DNA from 2 places in the Rossellomorea sp. FM04394 genome. Region 1 is predicted to be linked to the other one. Evidence: riboswitches for the same ligand, from Rfam matches in the RefSeq annotation. Region 1 holds a riboswitch; the other holds the start of a gene.
What was found. Region 1 has a riboswitch for FMN ahead of ribD (bifunctional diaminohydroxyphosphoribosylaminopyrimidine deaminase/5-amino-6-(5-phosphoribosylamino)uracil reductase RibD). Riboswitches for the same ligand answer to the same signal wherever they lie in the genome.
Positions count from the first base shown of each region.

Region 2: another riboswitch for FMN. It lies ahead of ACCB35_RS13905 (ECF transporter S component); the one in region 1 lies ahead of ribD (bifunctional diaminohydroxyphosphoribosylaminopyrimidine deaminase/5-amino-6-(5-phosphoribosylamino)uracil reductase RibD).

Region 1 covers NZ_CP168654.1:2,555,945-2,568,070, forward strand. The annotation lists gene ACCB35_RS12825 (NCS2 family permease) at 1-521, opposite strand, end outside; gene ribE (6,7-dimethyl-8-ribityllumazine synthase) at 857-1,327, opposite strand; gene ACCB35_RS12835 (bifunctional 3,4-dihydroxy-2-butanone-4-phosphate synthase/GTP cyclohydrolase II) at 1,344-2,537, opposite strand; gene ribE (riboflavin synthase) at 2,554-3,210, opposite strand; gene ribD (bifunctional diaminohydroxyphosphoribosylaminopyrimidine deaminase/5-amino-6-(5-phosphoribosylamino)uracil reductase RibD) at 3,235-4,320, opposite strand; FMN riboswitch at 4,492-4,635, opposite strand; gene ACCB35_RS12850 (four-helix bundle copper-binding protein) at 4,824-5,147, opposite strand; gene ACCB35_RS12855 (hypothetical protein) at 5,201-5,896, opposite strand; gene ACCB35_RS12860 (patatin family protein) at 6,029-6,901, opposite strand; gene ACCB35_RS12865 (GNAT family N-acetyltransferase) at 7,055-7,933, opposite strand; gene ACCB35_RS12870 (ABC transporter permease) at 8,031-8,807, opposite strand; gene ACCB35_RS12875 (ATP-binding cassette domain-containing protein) at 8,804-9,706, opposite strand; gene ACCB35_RS12880 (PLD nuclease N-terminal domain-containing protein) at 9,703-9,918, opposite strand; gene ACCB35_RS12885 (helix-turn-helix transcriptional regulator) at 10,044-11,036, opposite strand; gene ACCB35_RS12890 (DUF4870 domain-containing protein) at 11,192-11,515, opposite strand; gene ACCB35_RS12895 (undecaprenyl-diphosphate phosphatase) at 11,758-12,126, shown strand, end outside.
Region 2 covers NZ_CP168654.1:2,740,968-2,753,093, reverse strand. The annotation lists gene ACCB35_RS13930 (response regulator transcription factor) at 1-314, shown strand, start outside; gene ACCB35_RS13925 (ATP-binding protein) at 311-2,077, shown strand; gene sigX (RNA polymerase sigma factor SigX) at 2,361-2,915, shown strand; gene ACCB35_RS13915 (hypothetical protein) at 2,887-4,125, shown strand; gene ACCB35_RS13910 (peptidoglycan DD-metalloendopeptidase family protein) at 4,511-5,428, shown strand; FMN riboswitch at 5,542-5,675, shown strand; gene ACCB35_RS13905 (ECF transporter S component) at 5,830-6,399, shown strand; gene ACCB35_RS13900 (ferredoxin) at 6,510-6,758, opposite strand; gene ACCB35_RS13895 (helix-turn-helix domain-containing protein) at 6,983-8,053, shown strand; gene ACCB35_RS13890 (ATP-dependent DNA helicase RecQ) at 8,031-9,497, shown strand; gene ACCB35_RS13885 (lysostaphin resistance A-like protein) at 9,507-10,106, shown strand; gene ACCB35_RS13880 (LysM peptidoglycan-binding domain-containing protein) at 10,099-10,788, shown strand; gene ACCB35_RS13875 (phosphatase PAP2 family protein) at 10,969-11,484, shown strand; gene ACCB35_RS13870 (glycosyltransferase family 4 protein) at 11,536-12,126, shown strand, end outside.

The DNA.
Region 1 (12,126 bases):
ACCCTTATTTCCCCAAAATCACCAATCATGATAATGGCACTCTCTCCTCTTTGAATGAGACCGCCTTTTTCAAGACCGATAAACATTAAAAACATCCCTAATCCTACAGTAATGGCTTCTTTTAATGTTTTGGGTATGGCTTCTGATAATACTTTTGAAAGCTTTGTAAATGCAATGATCATAAAGAGTATTCCTGAGATCACTACGACAGCAAGAGCTTCCTGCCACGTTAAACCGGATGATTTTACGAGTGTAAACGTAAACATCGCATTAATTCCCATGCCTGGAACCAGAAGGATCGGCGCATTTGCCCAAAAGGCCATCACCAAACACCCTACGAAGGAAGCCAGTATCGTTGCCATGACCGCTCCTTCAAATGGAATTCCAGCTTCAGAAAGAATTAAAGCATTCACAGCGATGATGTACACAATCGTGAAATAACCGATTGCTCCAGCCATCATCTCCTGCTTCATCGTGGTGCCGTGATCCTTTAACTGAAAAATATCTCCACGTGCTTTCATATTATAATCTTCCTATAAAACTGCCCTCTCCCTACCCGCTCCTCCCATATTAAGGGGAGCCACAAAATACTATTTTAGCAAAAGGTCTGACGTTTGCCAATATGTATTTTGATGGGTACAGGCGGCGGAATTTTTGCTAGTTTATCGAGAATACGGCCGAAAAGTTGCATAATCCAGCGGCTTTTGTGAAAAATCCCGCCGTTTTCTGGATTAATCCAGCCGTTTTGGAGAATAATCCAGCCGATTTACAAATTTACCCACACATTCCCCAGGTCCGTCCCTCAAAAAAAGAAGTCTCCCATAATAGGAGACTCGTCAAAATCGTCAAAACGATTTTATTTATCTATCTCACGGATCAAATTGGCCATTTCAATGGCTGAGACCGCTGCTTCCCATCCTTTGTTCCCAGCCTTTGTGCCAGCTCTTTCGATGGCCTGTTCGATTGTATCTGTTGTCAGTACTCCAAAGATGACGGGTACATCTTCCTGCAGGCTTAGATTGGCCACTCCTTTTGCAACTTCTCCGCTTACGTATTCAAAATGAGCGGTTGCTCCGCGGATGACCGTTCCAAGTGTAACAACGGCATCATATTTCCCTGAACGGGCAAGTTTTTTGGCGATCATAGGAATTTCAAACGCACCTGGAACCCAAGTGACAGAAACATTTCCTTCTTCAACACCGTGGCGCTTTAATGCATCTTCCGCCCCACCCAGAAGTTTTGATGTAATGAACTCATTGAAACGGGAAACGACAATTGCAACCCTTAATCCTGATCCGACTAAATTACCTTCATAAATTGTTTTCATTGAATAATCCTCCTAATTAAAATTTAAGTAAATGTCCAAGCTTGGCATGCTTTGTCTTCAAATACTTTTCATTTTCAAATTTGGCCGGCAATTGAATCGGCACACGATCCACAATTTCTAATCCATATCCATTGATGCCGGCAATTTTCCTTGGATTGTTGGTGAGCAGTCTAATTTTTTCTATATTTAGGTCTCTGAGGATTTGTGCACCGATTCCATACTCCCGCAAGTCAGCGCCAAAGCCCAATTTGTGATTGGCCTCAACCGTATCATAGCCCTGTTCCTGAAGCTTATATGCTTTCAATTTGTTGATCAGGCCAATTCCACGGCCTTCCTGCCTCATATAGAGGAGTACACCTTTACCCTCTTCTTCAATCTGTGTCAATGCTGTGGCAAGCTGAGGTCCACAATCACAGCGGTTGGAACCGAATACATCCCCTGTCAGGCATTCGGAATGTACACGCACTAGCACGTCTTCATCCTCATTCCATTGTCCCTTCACAAGTGCGATATGCTCTTTTCCCGTAAGGTCTTCTGTGTAAGCTACCGCTTTGAAATTTCCGTATTCGGTTGGAAGTTCAATTTCAACTTCCCTCGTCACAAGCTTTTCTTTTTTGCGTCTGTATCTGATCAGGTCTTCAATTGAGATGATTTTAAGATTCCATTTATCAGCCAGTTTCATCAATTCAGGGACCCTTGCCATCGTGCCGTCTTCATTCATGATTTCACAAATGACGCCTGATGGCTGTGCCCCTGACAGAACAGCCAAATCGATGGCCGCTTCTGTATGTCCTGCCCGTTTTAGTACTCCTCCTTTTTTAGCGACAAGGGGAAAGACGTGCCCAGGTCTTTTAAAGTCCTCAGGCATGGAGACCGGGTTCAATAATTCCTGTATGGTATTCGATCTCTCAAATGCACTAATTCCAGTAGTAGCTGATTTATGATCGACAGAAATCGTAAAGGCCGTTCCATGAGGATCCGTATTTGACATCGTCATCGGTGCAAGCTTTAGTTTTTGTGCAATCTCCTCTGTTATAGGGGCACAAATTAAGCCTCTTCCTTCTTTAGCCATGAAATTAATGACTTCAGGAGTCGCTTTATCCGCTAGGGCGACAAAGTCCCCCTCATTTTCACGGTTTTCATCATCCACAACGATGACAACTTTACCTGCTTGTAAATCTTCCAGAGCTTCTTCAATCTTATTAAACATGGGGCAACCCCTCCTATTAGTCAGCGAAACCATTTTGAGTTAAAAAATCATAGCTGATGCCGCTTGAAGTACTCTTAGATTGTTCCTTCGCTTCATAGAAGCGATGAAAATATTTCGCCATTACGTCACATTCAATGTTGACGCGGTCCCCTACTTTCTTTTCGCCAAGAACCGTATCACCTCTCGTTTGTGGGATCAACGAAATCGTAATGGTGTTATTTTTCACATCAAACACAGTAAGGGAAGTGCCGTCTATTGCAACAGAGCCCTTCATGATAAATAAATGGCTCTGATTTTCCGGAATGGTAATATCCATATACCAGGCATTTTCAACTTTCTCTACCCTCACAATCGTCCCTACTCCATCGACATGCCCATTAACGAAATGCCCTCCGAAACGACCGTTTGCAGCCATCGCCCTCTCCAGGTTGACTTTAGAACCGTGGGACAGGTTTCTGAGCGTTGTACCTTCAAAGGTTTCAGGCATCACATCCACTTGAAATTGCCTGGAGGTGAATGAAGTAACGGTTAAACAGACACCATTCACACTGATGCTATCTCCAATATGAACGTCTTCCAGAACACGGCCTGCTGTTATCGTCAGTTCCATGGATGAGGAGGATTTTTTCATGCGTTCAATTGACCCGATCTCTTCAATGATTCCAGTAAACATCCATTTCTCCTCCTTTCAAAAAGGTTAACTCTTAGGCAGAGCAACAATTTTAATATCCTCTCCTACTCGTTCAAGGCTCTTAATCTCCATTTCAAGCCCTTCTGCAATGGTCGGGAAACCTTCCCCTCCAAAACTGGTGAAGGCAGAGCTTCCGCCTACAAGCTTGGGAGACATGTAAATAACCAATTCTTGAAAGGCTTTTTCCTTTAAAAAAGAGGAATGAATAGTGGATCCACCTTCTACATAAAGGGATCCGATATTTCGGGCACCCAGTTCTTTTAATACTGTGTGAATGTCTATCCTTTCGTGTGAAAGGGTGATGATTTCACAGCCTGATTCCATATATGGCTTCTTCTGTTCTTCATTGACAGAACTGCCCGTGAAGATGAGCGTCCTGCTTTCTGAGTCTTCCACTACATGGGAGTGGAGAGGTGTACGTAAAAAGGTATCTAATATAATTCGAATGGGGTTTTTTCCACCTTGGGGCAAACGGGTGGTAAGGTGTGGGTTGTCCTGAATAACGGTATTGACTCCTACTAATATCGCGTCATGCCGGTGACGATCATAGTGGACATCTGTGCGTGAAGCTTCTGAGGTGATCCATTTACTATCCCCTGAAGCTGAAGCTGTTTTCCCGTCTAATGTAACAGCTGTCTTTAGTGTTATATAAGGCGTGCCGTATTGAATGAAATGGAAAAAGTGCTTATTTAGTTCGAGGGCTTCTTCTTCAAGCTCTCCAACCCTTACTTCTATGCCAGCATCCCTCAACTCTTGAATTCCTCTTCCCGCGACTAGGGGATTTGGATCTGTACTTGCAATATGGACCCGACTCACTCCGCTAGAAATCAGAAGCTCTGAACAGGGAGGTGTTTTACCGTAATGAGAACATGGTTCCAGCGTGACATAGACGTCACTCCCCCGCGCCTTGTCTCCTGCCATCTTTATAGCATGAACCTCTGCGTGATCTTCTCCTGCTTTGAGGTGTGCACCCATCCCAACGACTTCACCATTTTTCACCACGACCGCTCCAACGGCAGGATTGGGTGATGTTTGACCTTGGGTGGTCTTTGCCATAGAGAGGGCTAGCTTCATATATTGTGAATGGTTCAAGCATTGTACCTCCCCTCTATAATCACTATTATTTTAAAATAAATAACCCCAAGTAAGTTTTTACTTGGGGGAAGTTGGCATGACTAAACAAAGCATCTACATGATTTCTTTTTTCGGAAACACAACTCCCAAAAAAGAGAGACTTCTCGCGTCTGTATCAAGTAAATACTGCCGTTCCTTCTCCCATCCAGACTATCACTGTCGGCTTTGGAATTCCACCAAATCCACCGTCTAATTTTCATTAGGCGGGTCACGGACTGAGAGCATGCGCTCATCACCGCCGGTAGGGAATTTCACCCTGCCCCGAAGGAAACCTATTCGATTATCATTATTCTATCATAGTTTTCTAAATGAAATCATGTAAGGAGCTCTAAAAATTTATTTTTGTACTGATTTTTTGAATATAATAGTAGAAATATCTCTCTATTTCTGACTGCAAGCACCAAGAAAATGCTACAAGGATAAAAAGAATGCCTCTACTTAATAGAAGCATCCTCCATTTATTATGCTAATAGCTTCCTGCATTCTTCCGCACATTCAAAACAGGCTTTTGCGCAGTCCTTACAATGTTGCTGGTCATGAGAATTGCATTCTGTTCCGCATGCATCACAGATTTCTGCACAGACGACCAGAATTTTTTGAACAAATTTACTGCTTCGCTGCATGGCGTTAATAGCATATGAACAAATATCTGCGCATTCCCGGTCCAGCTCTATGCACATCATCATCGCTTTTTCTTCCTTCAGGGATGCATGGTAGCAAATATTACATGCTTCCAGACATCGTTGCAAAGCCGTTAAACATGGTTTGTAATCGGCATTCATCATCTCACCTCCACGAACATTCCTATTTAGCTTTCCCAACTGGGAGAAAAGGATGACTATGCTGTAAGAAAATAATCGCTGTCTACATACCATAGAAAAATAAGAAGCCAATCAAGTTCTTCGCTATATGCTTCATAAAATGAAACATAGCTATGATGATAATCGAAAAGTTGTTGAACACTTTGAGGAAGATATCCTTTTTGTAAGGATAAATAATTTTTTTTGTTATAATTCAATATCCATCTTTTGTTTCCTTTATAAACGATAATCGTGTCACCCTCGTCACTTCTCCATTCGATAGCAGTAGAGCTCTGATATTTCAAGTGAAAAATCTTTCCGGCTCCTCCTTGATCAATTTTCATGGTTCTGCTCCATTTGAAAATTGCCATCGGGTGTTTATTTTTCCGGTGAAGCATGTAATGCTTCGGTTTGTTGATCAAGGACGTTCTTTGAATGAAGTATTCTGACCATCCATTCGTTTTTACGTAATATGAACCTTCTTTCGTCTGAACCCCGATTAATGCATGCTCCGAAACAGGGATTTTCTCATAAAATAGTCGGTTCGCTTTCTTTAGCTCCTTCTTCATACTAAAGCTGAGATAAAGATTTGAAAACGCAGGTATAAAAATCAGCAGGGGAAAATAATATAGTTGTTGAGTCACCATCAGCATTCCTACACCTATAAGAAAATACATGGTACTGCGATAAAGCAACGTATATTGTTCATTTTTGTAGATTTGATAGAGGTTCATGAAATGCTCGTCCTTTCAAGGAATCTCTATCATATGTATGTGAAAATCCCTTAATTAGACCAATCAACAGGAAAAAGCCAACGCATACAGAACCCTCATGAGAAGATTTTCTGACAATCGTTGGCTTATATGTTATAAGTGAACTGGAGCCGCTGAGCGATTCCATTCAATTATCTTTTTCTCTTTTGCCTCTGCATCATGGTACCCCTGCCAGTACAATTCATCCAGCCTTTGTGGATTTTTTTCAATACGGCTTACTTTTAACGGGTTTTGGGGTTGAATGATCAGGACATCCCCTTTCTTTTCTCTCGTTTCTAATTCCTTGATCGTGTGATTGTAACGCAAGTAACGGTTCATCATCGTTTTATGTAATTCAGGATATTGAGGATACTTTCTTTTCAGAAGGAAAGAAAAACGTGAAGGCTTTTTATAATAGCCCCTGTTTCTAGTTAGAATGACTACATTTTTCATAAACCCGTCCCGCTCAGCTTTTTCGATGGGAACTGGGTCACTTATCCCTCCATCGAGAAGATGACGGGATTCAAACTCAACGATCGGAGCGACAAATGGCAGGGAACTCGACGCCCGGATAACCGTAAGAAGCTCGTCCCCATAGTCTCTTCTCGAGAAATACGCCGGTTTACCTGTATGACAATCTGTGGTGCCGACAATAAATTCCGTTGAATTAGAGTGAAAAGCTTCATAATCAAAAGGGACCAGCTTATTTGGTATTTCATCAAACACATAATCCATTCCAAATAGTTCTCCCGTTTTCCAATAGTTCCTCCAGGATAAATATTTTGGATCACGGATAAAATCTACATTCACTTTTTTATTGCGTCCATTTTGCTTAGATAAATAGGATGCTGCATTACATGCCCCGGCAGATACTCCGATCACATAAGGAAATTCAATGCCTCTTTCCAGGAAGTATTCCAATGCTCCTGCCGTGTATATCCCCCTCATTCCTCCTCCTTCAAGAACGAGGCCTGTGTGTTCAATCATCATCTTGTCTACCTCCTTAATGATGCAAGCATTATCGTCACCGGTATCGAATAAACCACTATATTTTCCCACAAAGCAGTAAGAATGTGTACTAACTTGCTCACTGATCAAGCCACTTATTGATTTCATTCCTTATGATTCCCTCTCGGTCTCTCATTCATCGGTCATCAGGGGAATAAGCTTGGCGTTACACATTTTCTCATAGAATTCGATGGGTCCGGCTTCTTTTAATACGGCGTACATATACCCTTTATCATGCATGCCCTGCAATGCATGATAAAGGAGACCTTTTCCCACTCCCTTATGACGAGTGGCCTGGAGGACCCCCATCGGTCCGTAGATCCCTTTTTTATTTTTATAAACATCAAATGCTGCAAATCCAATCAGTTCACCTTTTTCTTTCGCTTTGATAATCGGGATGGAATCCCCTGATGATTGAAAGGCTTGTAACAACGTTTTTGACCATGATTTTCCAAAATGCCCCTCAACCCACATCAATAACTCATTTTCATCTTCAGCCTGGACAGGGCTGATTTGAACAGCAGGGTCCATTTCACATCTCCAATCCTTGTTCAATAAATAAACAGTCAAATCCCGGGCTGTCGTAACAGATTGGATAATCCTATCATGGGGTATATCTTTAAGTTTTTTTTGCAGTTGAGAGTGTTCTGGAAGATGGGTGTAAAACGCTTTAATAATATGACCTTCGTTTAAAAACGTTTGATTGTAGCGTCTCATGACTTCAATCGATTTGTTCCACACCTTTCTTGAGTGTGTTGATAGTGGAATGGAAAAGTGATCAATCCGCTCTGTATCGGATGGCTCGGAAGGAATAATAGTAGATAGGTTTTCTATCTGTTTCATATAGGGTTCCATAAGATGATACATCTCTCTTAGAGTACCTTCTTTTACGTGAGCGGCCCCTAGGTAGAGATCCAAGCTTTGAATGCTTGTATGATGATTCTTTTCTGCAAACATATGAGCGTTTTGAATCAATTTGTTAACTTTATGGGTGTATCGAAGTTCTATCATGCAGCTCCCTCCCTTCTATTACCATTATTCGACATAAAGGAAGGTAATCCTTTTACTTTCAATGAGGTCCGTCCCTCAAAAAAGGGAGCTGAGTTGGTCAGATCAAATCTTTTTTCTTATAGAGTGGTGGTGCTATGAGCAGGATAGCCAGGCAAAGGATGACAGTGAAGATAATGGTTCCTGTCAGGTGATCAGGCCACGTGCTGTAAAGAACGATTTCATTTACATAGTTGGATAGCTGCCCTGGAGACCACTTTAAGGTTTTGGTCATGTATCCTGAGACAAAGGTTAATACTATGGCGATCCCAATCGTAAAGAACCCTGCAAGGCCAGAAGTTTTTACTAAACTGCTCATGAAGACGACCAATGTTAAGATAAAGGTAAGCCACAAGCCATAAACGAGGAATCCCTGTAAGAATGCAGTAAAGCCAATTCCGTTAAATAATACTTGAATATAATACCAGCTGGATATCATCCCCAGTCCATAGGAGATCCACACCAGAACAAATGCAGCCATCCATTTTGAATATATATAAGCTGCGTATGATACGGGCTTTACCAGTACCATAACAGCATTTCCGCTCTTTCTCTCTCCTGCAATCATTCCCATGAAACCTAACACGATGATGAGGACACCAAAGGTACTGAACTGGCTGATAGTCGATAATAACACTTCTTCAGATGATGGAGTTGGAATGCTGATGACCGTTCCTTCCGGCAGATCCCCTACTGAATTAATAATGTCTGGTAAATAAAATGCCGTCAATGGTTCCGTTAAGCCGAATAAGATGAACACGATAGGCATCCAAATCATCTTATAATTCCGTATTAGTTCCAGCATTTCTTTTCTGAATAAAACCCAGAATGTTTTCATTTTTTGATCACCTCCATGAATAGCTCTTCAAGGCTTTGTTCACTTGTTTCAAATCTAGTCACTCCCCAATTGTTTTCTGAGATCAAAGAAAAGATTCTTGCTCTATCCCTCTCCAGTTCACTTACTTCGAAAGAGAGTCGATTTCCGTCTGCTATCAGATGATGGACCCAATCTTTTTGCAGCAGATACGGTTTATACTTTTCGCTATCTTCGCTAAAATACAGGTTCAATCTCGGTGTCTGGTGTCTTTTTTTTACTTCTACTAGAGGCCCTTCTTCAATCAGCACACCACCGTGCAAGAACAATACGTCCTCACAAACCTGTTCTGCATCATTCAAAATATGGGTAGAAAAAAGGATCGTCGTTTCCTTCTTTAACTTTTTTAACAGCTCCAGCACTTCTCTTCTCCCGAAAGGATCTAAGGCAGAGACAGGTTCATCAAGGATTAATAGCTTCGGCTGATGAATAAGAGCTTGAGCTATCCCTAATCGCTGCTTCATTCCACCAGAATAATGGCCAATTATCCGGTCCTTTCCTTCCTGCAAACCGACTAGCTCTAGAAGTTCTTCACTTCGATTTTGAGATGATTTCCTCGTTAATCCAGCTATTTCACCTGAAAAGATGAGAAATTCTTTTCCTTTCATCCATTCAAAAAAGGAAGGATATTGGGGCAGGTAGCCGATCATTTCCCGTATATCCCGAGAGGGTTCCCTTGTTGAAATCAATCCATTAGTAGGTGTTATCAACCCTGCAAGCATTTTTAAAGTAGTGGTTTTCCCCGCTCCATTGGGACCCAGAAGAGCTGTACAACGACCTTGTTTTAATTGAAAAGAAAGATTCTTCACGGCAAGCTTTTCCCTATACTTCTTTTCTAAAGACGTTACTTCCAATACGTTCATCCATCTTGCCTCCTTCCAAAAATGAAATACACAACCGGTCCGATAATATTGATAAACAGGATAATGAGAACCCATAGCCATTTAGGCCCATTCGTTGCTTTAATACGGATCACATCAATCACTGCAACCACCATTAGTATGACTTGAATAAGGATGACAGGAGCAATAAGCCCCCAATTTATAGACTGGAATGTTTCTTGTAATTCGTTCATATCCAATTCCTCCTTTTGTTTTCAAATATAAGACGGAGGAAAATAAAAATCGTTCATTTTTCTTTTAAATATATTCTGAAACAATAAAAAGCACTGAGCCCCATTCAATGAGGTTCAGTGCTTCATTATTGATGATATAAGGAATACAGCTTAGTCACTTCCGTTTTAACGGTGTCCACCAGGGTAGGAGGAGATATGACTCTCGCCCGACTGCCAAAATTTAAGATCCAGTTCACTAGTCCACTACTGACACGGGCTTTTGTTGTTAGAATAAAATGGTTTTCACCATCTCTTTGAATGTTTACATCCTTTCCGAACTTATCGATGACAACATTGATGAGGTGGTTTTGAAATGAAACTTTAATCCATTCTTCATCACCTGCAAACATGTGAAAGGTGGACTGTACATACTTGGATACATCAAAGGGTTCGTACGGAAAGGTTTCTGAAAGGGGTTCTACATTTCTTAATCGATCCACACGGTAGTGTCGAATTTCATCTGCTTCAAAATAATAGGCAATGAGATAGTAGAAATCATTTGCCCATGCAAGGGCATAGGGCTTTACTTTATATAGTTTTCCTTCATGGCTCAAATTAAATTGTTTCGTCACATCGTATCGACCATATTGGAACGTAATCATTCTACGTTCTGCTATTGCTTCATGAATATCATGGATAGCGAGACGAATATAAGGACTTTCACTTTTAATGGAGGAATCGATTTGAATTTCATTATGCAGCTTTTTCCCTTGATGAATACTCGTGAGCCGCTTTATTTTTCCAGTCAGCTGTCTCGTTTCCTTCTTTGATATAAATTTGGCCGAAACGACTGCATCGATGAGCATGCGAAGTTCATATAACTCGAACAAACGATATTGATGACTATAATATTTAGGCAGCCCTTCTTTTTCCTGGTTTATGGTGACATCAAAATTATTTCTAATAAGGTGCTCAAGGTCATCTTTTAATGAATTCTTGTTCAATTTCACGTCTGGGCCAAACATCTGCTTAAAACGCAGAATTATATCATCCAAACTCAACTCATGATCCTCATCCGTTTCTTCACTCAAAATACTCATCAACCTAAGCACTCTCTCTTTATTATCCACCCTCGTCATTTTGACACGCTCCTTCCATGGATAGACCCATCCTAATCGCAGAGACATTTTTATAAAACTATCAATATTCCGATAATTTTGTCAACACTTTATTTCCAGGCTTTTTATTTCAACAGAAAAAGAGAACCCATGAATACTCATGGGTTCCCAATTGATTATTTAAGTAAACGAAAGACCGTCGGGATTCTGTATTGCTCTCCCTCGTAGGCTCTGATCGCTCCCAATATCGTAAAGATCAAGGCCATGACTCCCACTACGGGAGCTAGAATAAATCCAATCAGCACCACCATCAAAATGGTGCTCACCAAACCATAAATGGCATATGAAATAAGAAAGTTGAAGTATTCCTTTCCATGATAGTCCACAAATTCTGAATCATCCTTTTTGATTAGCCAGATGATCAATGGTCCAATGAATGCTGTGAAGAAGCTTAATATATAAATAAGGGCAGCCATCATTCTTTCATCTTTTGTAGGCATATTGAAATTCCTCCTTTTCACTGCTCACCCTAAACTGGAGTAAACAGACTGTTAGATTATATCCTCCTCTATACTTACGTGCATTTTATCAGAAAGTTTCATCCCGTCTTGAATTTTTTTTGAGAACCCTTGAAGAGAAATTCTTCAAACTTCAGGACAGTCTTCATGAAACGTGAAAGGATGGAATATAAGTTAAAAGAGGAGTTTGTCCTTAGTGGACTTGCAGAAAGGTAGTGATGGATTTGAATAAATTTGAAGCCTTTATTCTGGGAATCATACAAGGTTTAACAGAGTTCCTTCCAATTTCAAGCACTGGTCACCTTTATCTAGGAAGGCTTACCTTTGGACTTCAGGAAGCTGGACTATTCTTGGATACGATGCTTCATATCGGAACATTGATTGCTGTTCTCGTTGTGTATCAAAAGGAACTTCTCTACATGCTGAGGCACCCCTTTAGTAAACTATCATGGATTCTCATTATTGGAACGATCCCGGCTGTGGTCGTGGGCTTTTTGTTCGAGGATTTCTTTGACTCAATCTCAAAGACGGGTTCTACGATCGGATGGGAGTTTCTTGCAACGGGATGTATTATGTATTTCGCAGATGGAGTG
Region 2 (12,126 bases), 190 kb from region 1:
AGGATTTGATTGTGTATCCTCATCTTACCATCGATAATGATGCCCACCGGGTAACGGCTGATGGAAAAGATGTGAATCTGACACCGAAGGAATACGAATTGTTATATTTCCTTGCCAAAGCCCCAGACAAAGTGTTTGACCGTGAACACCTGCTCAAGGAAGTATGGCATTACGAATTTTTCGGAGACTTGCGCACAGTTGATACTCATGTGAAGCGATTAAGAGAAAAACTGAATAAAGTTTCTGAGATGGCTGCAAAAATGATTGTCACCGTATGGGGGGTAGGCTACAAATTCGAGGTAACGAATGAATGAGGCTGTGGCGTAGTGTAGTAGGAAAGCTATGGCTGACGATTCTGCTCTTGGTTTCCTTTGTGTTATTTATCCTTACGATTCTTTTACTGGAATTCTTTCAAAACTATCACGTCGATGTGGTTGAAAAAGAATTAACCCAAACGGCAGAAAAAGTGGCGAGAGTCATTGAGAATCATAAAGACCTGGAGCTGGGGATGGAGCTGGGAAAAGAAATTATTGATGATCCAGTTAATATCATTATCTCCTTAGATCAAGATGAGTCACTTTATTCCCAGGATTCTACAGTATTTCAAAAGACTATTCACGACTATATTTCAGAGGATGAACAACTTCAATCTGCGAAAACAAAAGAAATTACCGTTAAGAAAGAGATTGAATTATCCTCAGAATTGTCTTCGAACCGATATGAAAACGTCATTATTGTCGGGACGCCTTTGCATATCGATGAAGAAGATGGAGCTGTGTATCTCTATCAGTCTCTTGGTGTGATTAAAGATACTACCCGTCAAACAACGAAACTGATTTTGCTTGCTGCCGGGATTGCCATTATCTTAACCACCATTTTTGCTTTCTTCCTTTCCACTCGTATCACGGCACCTCTAAGGAAAATGCGGGAAGCAGCCTTTGAGGTAGCAAAGGGTAAATTTGATACAAAGGTTCCGATTTTGACGAAGGATGAAATCGGTGAACTTGCAACAGGATTTAACCAGATGGGCAGGCAGTTAAAGTTTCACATTAACGCACTGAGCCAGGAGAAAGAGCAGCTCTCCTCAATCTTAAGCAGTATGGCTGATGGCGTCATCACCTTTAATCGAGACGGCACCATCTTAATTACCAATCCACCTGCGGATCGATTCCTGCAGCATTGGTATTATGAACAAAGTGAAAGCAGTGAAGAAGCAATCCCTACTACTGTAAAAGAATTATTGCAGAGTGTGGTCGTGACAGAAATGGAGCAGACCGGTGAACTGAGTCTGCAAGGACGTTCGTATGTGGTGATTATCAGTCCCCTTTACAACAACAACAACATCCGGGGGGCAGTGGCGGTCGTCCGCGATATGACAGAAGAGCGAAGGTTGGATAAGCTCCGGAAAGACTTTATTGCAAATGTCTCTCATGAACTTCGTACGCCAATCTCCATGCTTCAAGGATATAGCGAAGCGATCGTTGATGATATTGCTGAAACAGAAGAAGAAAAGAAAGAAATAGCCCGAATTATTTATGATGAATCATTGCGCATGGGTCGTTTGGTCAATGATCTTCTGGATTTGGCCCGTATGGAAGCAGGACATATCACTCTTAATAAAGACGTAATAGCTGTCATGCCTTTCACCGAAAGAGTGACAAATAAATTTATTGGACTGGCCAAAGAAAAAAAGGTCTCTATATTCTTTGAAAGTGATGTAGGGATTAAAAATGAAATTCATATGGACCCGGACCGGATCGAACAGGTTTTAACCAATCTTATTGATAATGCTTTAAGACATACCCCTACAGACGGAGAGGTAACCGTGTCCCTGACGGAAAGTAAGGGAGGTTATCTGTTTAACGTAAAAGACACAGGTTCAGGAATTCCTGAAGAAGATCTTCCTTTCGTATTTGAGCGCTTCTATAAAGCGGATAAAGCCAGGACAAGAGGGAAGTCGGGCACAGGTCTTGGATTAGCGATCGCTAAGAACATCATAGAGTCCCATAAAGGTCATATCCAAGTGCAAAGTAAAGTCGATCAAGGGACAACCTTCACTTTCTTTCTTCCTATTTAGCCAAGAATCGATGGTATCCATAGAAACTTGACGATTTTTCTTGTTACATGGGAAACATTCTTTATTTTTAGGATGCTCGTAGAAAACGTTGTTGAAAAAGTGATGAAAATAAGTAGGGATGACAGAAGAAGTCAACAGGGGGAGGAGTACCCTGTTGACTTTTTATTTGAAGGAAAACTCCAGTGAATATAAGTCTTTCCTTTTTATCTGATAAATACTATATTGATAGTGTGTAACTTTTTTACAGAAATAACGACTAATAAATTGACGGGGAGGGGAATAAGTGGACTCCGTTTTTGAGAAATTATACTCTGATTATCATCAAGATGTATTTCAATTTCTAATATACATGGTACAGAATAGGCAGCAGGCTGAAGATCTGGTGCAGGAAGTATATATCCGGGTGCTTAAATCACATGAGCGTTTTGAAGGCAAAAGTTCCGAAAGAACGTGGCTTTTTTCGATTGCAAAAAATGTAGCCATCGACCATTTCAGAAAACAAAAGAATTGGAAGAATCGAATATTGGATAAGTTCGATTGGAGTCGGAATGATGTGACAGACGACGTGGCACTCCCGGAAGAAATCGCCGTTGCGAAGGAAGAAATTCAAGTATTGTACGAATGTTTGAAAATGTGTTCGACGGATTATCGAATGGTTATTATTATGAGATACTTACAAGAACTTTCCATTGCTGAAACATCTGAAGTTTTAGGCTGGACGGAAAGTAAAGTAAAAACGACCCAGCATAGAGCCATTAAATGGTTAAGAATTGAAATGAATCAACGGTTACAAAAGGAGGAAAGAGACATTGAAGCAGTCAGAATGGAAAGATCGTGATATAGAGGACCTCGTCAAAAAGCTTCCTCAAATCAATGATGATCGAACTCCTCAAACGATATATGCAAAAATAGAACGTCAGAACAAAAAGACGTTTATTGCTGTTAACCGTCTTATTCCAACAGTCGCGGCGCTGGCAGCCATCTTCATCATGGTCATGCTTGCTCCAACCGTATTAAATCAATTCGATGAAAACAGTATGGAAAAATCAGAGATGAAATCAACTGAATCTTCAGGTGGTGATTCAGCAACGAATTCAGTACAAGATTCCTTGGCCAAATCAGATGACAAATCAGATATGATCTATGATAACGATAAAGAGAAAATGATAGAAGAAAAGGATAATAGCGGGCTTAATATGACTGAGACTGAAAAAGACCTTCAACCAACTTCGGCAGAAAGATTATCTTTATATGAAGAAGACTTGGAAGGGCAGGACTACTATTCTTATGGACTCGTTTCACCGGAAGCGGTGCCTGTTCCTATTTCAATTGTCGATTCTCCGGCAGAAGGGGAAGAAGGCTGGTTGACCCGTCATGAAGAAATTGCAGCTGAGTTACCTGAAGGAAGCTGGGGAATGGAAGACTTTCTTCCCCTAAAAGGAAACTTCACCCTTGGAGACAGCAAAGTCATTTTCACTTTGGATGCCGATCATTCTTATAGTGGAAGTAGTTCGGTGGAATATGCATTTTATCATTCGCTGCTTTACTCATTTCAACATCAGGATTTAAACGAAGTCGTACTTCAAGAACAAGATGGGTCAGTTCCCCAATTCAGTTCTACCGGGGATTTCTCAAAAGTCAATCTAAAGGAAGAGGTTCATACGGCATATTATCTATATTCACCCGATGGTAGAGAACGCTTCCTTGTACCGGATAATATCAATAGAGGAAATGTCAAAGAGTCCATTCAGGCAATGAAAAGCCCAGAAACGAGCCTTTTCCAAAGTGTAATTCCGAAAAACATCAATATCAGTGTGACAGAATCAGATGAATATCTGACCATCAATTTCTTAAATGAACTGGACATAGAAACATTAGACAATGAAACAGCCATGGAAATGATTGAAGGCATTTTACTGACAAGCAAAAGCTCAGGGTACGAAAGAGTTCAATTTGAAAACATTAAACAGGAAAGCTGGAATGGATTCATGTTCAACGAACCCATTGAGACTCCTATCAGCCCAAACAAGAAAACGTTCAAAAATTAGGTATCAAAGAAAGACTGGAAGCGGAGAGGAATCCGTTCCAGTCTTTTTTTTATGTCGGGCTCCGGCGGCTAGCCCCTCGAGGTCATAAGCTAAATTGGCCAGGAAGGCAAAAAGCGCCTTCCCGACCAATTCATCTTATGCTTGTCGGGCCTAAGCAGTCGGCTCCGCTTTTCCTTGTATATTTATCTCAAACTTAGACAAACTACTCAAAGGAAAATTATCTCATTCTCTTATGAATATTGAATGGGGCATGTACATATAGTGGGGAGTGCATGAAATGAAGGTGAGAAGGTAAGAATGGGTTAATACATGAAAAGGTAGCGGAAGTGGCGCGTCAGTCGGGAAGAAATAAAGGTATTGCGTTAAATGGCTAAGGAGGACAAGCATGATTTTGGATTATGTGAGAAGGTTATTGATCGTATTTCTGTTAGCTTTGTGTGTGAGCATTATGTTCTTTACTGGAAAGATAGCGAAGGCAGAGATGAATGAAATTGCGGAGGAAACGGTATCCTGGACATTTCCAGTTGAAGGTGTGATAACCGACTCGTATGGGACAAGGTCAGGTACACATAAAGGTATGGACATAGGAGGAGATATTGGTTCTCCTGTCTATTCAGTAGCTAAAGGTAAAGTCACTAAATCATATCTTTCAAAAAGCTACGGTCATGTGGTATTTATAAGGCACGAAAACGGATACGAAACCGTGTATGCTCATCTTGAAAACAGGCTTGTAGAAGAAAATCAAAAGGTGGTTCAAGGTGAACAGCTTGGAAGTTTAGGAAATACAGGCAGGTCGACAGGAGCCCACTTGCATTTTGAAGTGCATAGGGGGGAATGGACGATTGATAAGGTGAATGCAATCGATCCCTATATGGTTTTTGGACAAGGTGAAGTTGGACAGCTTGTGTTTGCTCATGAGAAAGATCCTTTTCAGGCAGTGGGTGTTTCTGGAACACCTGAAATGACCCAGGATGTAAGTTCTGGAGAATTAGATCAATCGAATGAGAGAAAGGTAAATCATATCGTACATAAAGGAGAGACCCTCTGGGGGATTTCTCAGCAGTACAATATATCTGTAGAGGATATTAAAAGTGCCAATGGGTTAAATGATACCAATTTAGTGGTTAATCAGTCCTTAGCCATTCCTCAATCAGCTGCTGGGAGTAAGTATGTAGTGAAACAAGGAGACACTTTATACTCTATTTCAGTTGAACAAGGGATTGATGTGAATGAATTGGTGGCTTGGAACGGGCTGGATCTTAAGACGCCTATCTACCCACAACAAGTTTTAAAGCTCCAATAATAGTTGGGTAAGACTGATAAAATCAAGGTCTGTCACATTTATTTCGAATTCGAACTTTTTCCTTCACATAATCCCTCTCCTTATGTATAATGGAAATGTATAAAAAAATAAAGATTCGTCTTCGGGGCAGGGTGAAATTCCCTACCGGCGGTGATGAAACATTTGTTTCTAAGCCCGCGAGCCTTTTGGGGCAGGATTTGGTGCGATTCCAAAGCCGACAGTATAGTCTGGATGGGAGAAGATGAGGGTTTATGCCAAAACGTTTAGAAAATGGGAAGCTAGACGTTTATTCGGGTATGCCTTATCATTCTCCTAGATACACGTATCTAGGGGTTTTTTAATGCTACCTTTGGCTAGAGCTATCTTCGATATGAGATGAATCTCCTAAAGGAGAGAGGTTTATGAGAAAAATGAATACGCGCATGTTTGTAACGGTTGGTATGTTAAGTGCCATATCCTATGTGTTAATGCTGTTCAACTTCCCGATTCCACCATTTCCAAAGTTTTTAATGGTAGATTTTAGTGACGTGCCCGCTTTAATTGCGACTGTGACATTAGGTCCGCTGGCAGGGATATTAATTGAATTATTTAAAAATGTGATTGACTACATTATGACAGGAAGCGATACCGGCGTTCCAATAGGTCATGTAGCCAATTTTATGGCGGGAGTACTTTTAATTCTACCGACATATTATATTTATTCACGTTTTCAATCTAAAAAAGGACTGTTGATTGGTCTCATCACAGGTACTTTGATCATGAGTATAAGCATGGGAATTCTAAATTACTTTGTGTTCCTGCCTGCTTATAAATACTTTATGAATTTTGAGCTACCAGCTGAAATTATCATTACAGGAATTGTCCCATTCAACATTCTAAAAGGAATTCTAGTAACAACGGTCTTCATCTTACTATTTGTCCGTCTTCAAGGCTGGCTATCAAGGCAGGCAGCCCTGAACAAAGCGGCATAAAGCTAATATAAATCCTAAACCCCTCAATTTCATTGAGGGGTTTTTCTTTCTAAGGTTATCACCGTAAAAAGAAAAAGCTAAGGAGAGTTTCTCCTTAGCTTCTGTGATTACTATTCAAACTTAAGTGCATCCCCATCAAATGGCTCGTCAGCTACCTTAATGGAATCAGTAGGACAACCTTCGAATGCATCAATCATATCATCTTCTAATACGTCAGGAACTTCAACCGTTCCTTGGTTATCGTCTAATGTTACAAATGCGATACCTTCGTCATCATAGTCGTAAATATCTGGTGCAGCAGCCCCACATGCTCCACATGCAATGCATGTATCCTTGTCAACGATCGTATATTTTGGCAAAGAAAAAACCTCCCGAATAAATAATTCTATATAATTCATCATTATACACAATGTAAGTTTGTGAAAAATCACTTAATGTTTATTTTATAGAGGATTGTATAACATTTCAATAGTTAGGTGCTCTTCTTTTTATTTTTATCCTATATATAAAAAACAAAACATGGTTATAGAACAAATTCATGGTACAATATTTGACAATAACCTACATGTTAAGGAGTAGAGAATTGACCTATCTTAATTATGTGATTTTGTATTGCTTTATGCAAATAAATGGAGAGCGATCGATTTATTCTGTTTTTCATATCTTAAAAGGAAAAAAGTCTTCTCAGTCGATTCAGGACGCGCATCTCTTTTATTTACATCCATTTTTTCTTTCTTTACCAAAGCTTAAACGAGCATACTTTAATCAAAAGGTAAAGGAACTAGAGAAAGAAGGATATATCATTGTCGATGAAAGTGGAAAAGCGATTGTCACTCCTGAAGGTGCTATCGCTGTTAAAGGATCTTTTCAAGGTGACGCTTTTCCTTCTAATATGAACGGTCTCGTATACGGTGATCAAACGATTTTATTTTGGAGGAAATTAAGCCTCCTTATCCAAGTACTTTCAAACGGGAAGCAGCAGGAAACGCTCTATTTTCCTGTACAACGCAACAAAAATATCCAGGATTGGGTGAAGGGCTGTCTGAAAGCGAACCCTAATATCGAAAATTTATCTTCCGCTCTATATAAGGAGTTGCACAGTCTGTTAACCAGGCTATCCCAAACCTTGGATCCCACCATTTTTGTTTTCCGCTTAACGGGATACAAGGATTATGGATGGACCGAACTGCAGGTTGCGGAGAAGTTAAATATGCATCAAGAGGAATTCCGCTTTCAATTCCTTAATTTAATACATGGTATGTTATCAATAGTAGAAAAGGAATGTTCTACTTATCCTATATTATATTCCATTAGCTTAAAAAGTGATCAACAACAAAATTTGACCATTTCTACAAGCAAAACATATGAATTGTATCAAAGAGGACATACAATTGAAGAAATCTCACGTATACGTGAATTAAAAATAAATACCATTGAAGATCATGTGATCGAATTAATTTTAACCCAGAAAGAATTTGACATTGAGCCTTTTATTTCTCAAGAGGAATATCAGAATGTATTGATGGTGATGAAAGAAACGCAAACCAAAAGGCTGAAACCCATCAAAGAAAAGCTTCCTCATTTATCTTATTTTCAAATTCGAGTAACGATTGCGAAGGCAGGTGAGAACGGTGAAGTTGCAGGAAGAGCTTAAAAAGAGATTTGGCTATTCTACTTTTAGAGAAGGACAAGAGGAAATCATTCAATCCGTCCTGGATCAACGAGATACGATTGCGATGCTCCCTACAGGAACCGGTAAGTCTCTGTGCTATCAATTACCCGGATACCTATTGGGGGGACAAGTATTAATTGTATCTCCCCTTCTGTCATTAATGCAGGATCAAGTGGAGCAGATGAAAGTCATGGGAGAAAAAAGGGTAATCGCGCTGAATTCATTTTTACCGTATATGGAGAGAAGAGCGGCTCTTGAACAATTACATCTATACAAATACATCTTCATATCTCCCGAAATGCTCATGAACCCCGGTATCATCTCATCCCTTCAAAAGTTAGATATATCCCTGTTCGTCACGGATGAAGCCCATTGTATTTCTCAATGGGGACCTGATTTCAGGCCGGATTATTTGAAGCTTGGGGAACTAAAAGACAAGCTTGGTAATCCAACCACATTGGCGTTGACGGCCACTGCTACTGAAGAAGTAAGGAAGGACATCAGGGAAGTACTTCAAATGGATGAAGCAGTAGAAAAAGTCTACTCGGTGGATCGTGAAAATATAGGGTTGTTTATAGAGAAGGTCACAAATCATAGCGAAAAGCTGGATGCCCTTTTAGAATGCGTTACAACATGGGATGGATCGGGAATTATTTATTTCTCAAGTAAACGAATGGCAGAAGACGTTTCTTTATGGCTTGGGGAGAAAGGTGTGACTGGTGTCGCCCACTATCATGGTGGGATGGAGCAGGAGGATCGGATTTTAATTCAGCAGCAATTCCTTTCCAACAAGCTAAGGATCATATGTGCCACCTCAGCCTTTGGAATGGGTGTAAATAAAGAAAATATTCGATTTGTCATTCATTTTCATTTCTCCTCAAGTATAGAAGCGTTTTTACAAGAAATTGGAAGAGCTGGACGTGATGGAGAAAGTAGTGTGTCTGTCGTGTTATACTCTGAACAAGACCTCTCGATACCTCTTCAGCTTATTCAGAGTGAATTACCTGAAGACGCACAAATACAAGGATATGTAAGGGGAGGCAGACAGGGTCAGATAAAAGAGATAGTAGATCTATTGCAACTATCAGAGGTTCAGTATCGATTCCTTACTTATTATACAGATGAGCTGACTAAAGGGCAGACACTTAGTGATGGTAGATTAATAGAAAAAATGAAACAAATACGGAACAATCGTTTACAATACAAGAAGGACAAACTGCTTTACATGATCGAGTGGATGCAGACCAGTTCTTGCAGAAGAGAGAAACTCCTTGATTATTTCGACGAAGTGCTTCATAAGGAGAATGGCTTCTGTTGCGATCAATGCGGTTATTCCCTTAAGGATTTCAAGAGTCAGCCTTACACTGCTGCCGCTCCACTTGAAACAACATGGGAAAATAGGTTGGAAAAATTATTATTAGGATAAGTGGTAACGATGCAGAAACAAGGGGAAATCATACAACAGCTTACCAAGAAGCAGTTAACATTTCATTTGTATTTTACTCAAATATTACTATTAACGATTGCTTTAGGATTAGGTATATTTTTATTTGACACATGGTCTGAATTTTGGAATCAGTTCTATTTGTCCCCCGCTATATTAACTATTGGACTAACAAGCGGCTTAGTTATAGTGGCCATCGACATCGTATTAATGAAGCATTTACCGAGTAAATATTATGATGATGGCGGAGTAAATGCTCGAATATTTACGAATAGAAACATTGGTGAAATTGCTTTATTGGCTTTTTTCATTAGCTTCAGTGAAGAAATATTATTTAGAGGCGTTCTGCAATTTCACTTTGGCTTAATCATTTCCAGCATTATATTTGCTCTCATTCATTTCAGGTATTGGGCTCACTGGTTTTTAATTGTCAATATTGTACTGCTTAGTTTTTGGATCGGTTTCATTTATGAACAAACAGAAAATTTATTGGTAACAATCATCATGCACTTTGTCATCGATTTCTTACTGGGTTTACACATGCGTAAGAAAGGAAGACAAGGAAGTAAAGAAGGGATGTCTCATGAGTAAAGACCCATATCGAGATCAGGCAGCGAAATTAAAGCAAAAAATTGAACGAATCCCAGAGGGCTTACCAGACAAAAGAAGAGAGCCTCTCCCGGCCAGAAGTGAGCTGCATAGGGGGAAAAAGAAGAAGAGCAAATTGAAAATGAAATATCCATTGATTAGTATGCTTCTCTTGTTCTTTATTCTTTTGCCATTGACTGTGTTCAGCATTTATTCTTATTTCGATGACAGAAATGGTCCCCTTGTGGTCATGTCTGAAGATGTGGACGACGTGGAAGAGGTTCGCTACGATCAGTCAGAAATTGATGACGAGGAGAGAGGGACAGAGTCTGATTTCAGTAATGAAGGTGAGCCTGTTACAGAGGAAAAAAAAGAAGAACCGTCTAAAGAGACCGCTTCTTCTAATAATGGTAAGGAACAAGCTTCCGCTCCTCCTGCTTCTCAACCTGCTAAACAAGAAAAGGTAGAGGAAAAGCCTGAAGAAGAAGTAGAAGAGGAACCAAAGGAAGAAGAGCCAGAGTACAAAATCGTGTATCATACTGTACAACCTCAGGAAACACTCTTCCGCATTGCGATGAAATACTACAATTCCCAATCAGGGGTTGACCGGATAAAAGAGTGGAATCATATTCAGGGTAATGAAATTCAGACAGGACAAGTATTGGAAATTCCATTAGACCAATAACAGGCACCCTCCCCAAGTCAGTTGGAGAGGGTGCTTTATTGGTCTTCAATTATGATTTACAATTCCTTTGCAACAATTTTCAATAATATTTACATTGGTTTATTAGAAGTGTTACAAACTGAAAATATAATAAAAATGACAGGACTATAAGCGAAAGAAGGGGTTGACATGGTGGACAGAATGATTACACGATTTCAAAAAGTAGATGATTTGTTGTTTTACAGAATTAATGGAAGTAAACAGCTATATCGATCATTCTTTGGTTATGTGACTCATCTCGGAGGAGCGAGGCTAACGATAGCCTCCATTCTGATCCTGTTTTTCATAAGTCAGTACTATTCACCTATGAAGAAGACCGTAATGGTTGCAATGATTTCATTATGTATCAGTCATATTTTTATGACCATCATCAAGAAATTGGTCAAAAGGATACGTCCTTATCTATCATTACCCAATGCAATGGTACACGGCTATGAGTTCAAAGATCATTCATTTCCGTCTGGTCACTCAACCGCTATTTTTTCCATTTCGATTCCTTTTATGATTCAGTATCCGGCAACGATCCTTGTACTATTTCCATTAAGTTGGCTAGTTGGATATTCAAGGGTAGTTCTGGGGGTCCATTATCCTTCAGATGTATTGGCAGGGGCATTTCTTTCATTTGCCACCACTTTAATGGTTCTATTGTTTATCTGATAAACCCATAGGATTACAGATTGCCAGCCAATTACAAAGGGGGAAGTGTACATGCGAGTTGCATTGTTTTCCGATACGTATCATCCTCAAGTGAACGGAGTAGCAAGAACGTTGAAAAGGTTGACGAATCATTATGAGAAAAGAGGGATTGAGTACAAAGTATTCGTTCCGGATACTCAAGAGAAAAAAGGATCCTATCCAAATGTACACTCCTTCACAAGTTTTCCTTTTTTCTTTTACCCAGAATGCAGAACAGCTATCGCCAATCCCAAAACGATTGAAAAGCAATTGAAAGATTTTTCGCCCACCCTGATTCATGTAACCACACCTCTTACCATGGGACTGTATGGGGTCCGTGGGGCAAAGAAAATGAATCTCCCCCTCGCAGCCTCTTATCACACCCATTTTGATCTGTATTTGAACTACTACAAAATGATGTGGGTGACCCCATTATTGTGGAAATATATGAAATGGTTTTATTCACAGGCGGATCGAATTTTTGTCCCTTCGAATGAAACGAAAATTCATTTAGAAAAACAGGGTTTTACCCACTTATCCATATGGGGAAGGGGAGTCGATTGTCAGACCTATTCCCCTGAAAAACGGAGTTCTGAACTAAGGAGAAAATACAATATTAACAAG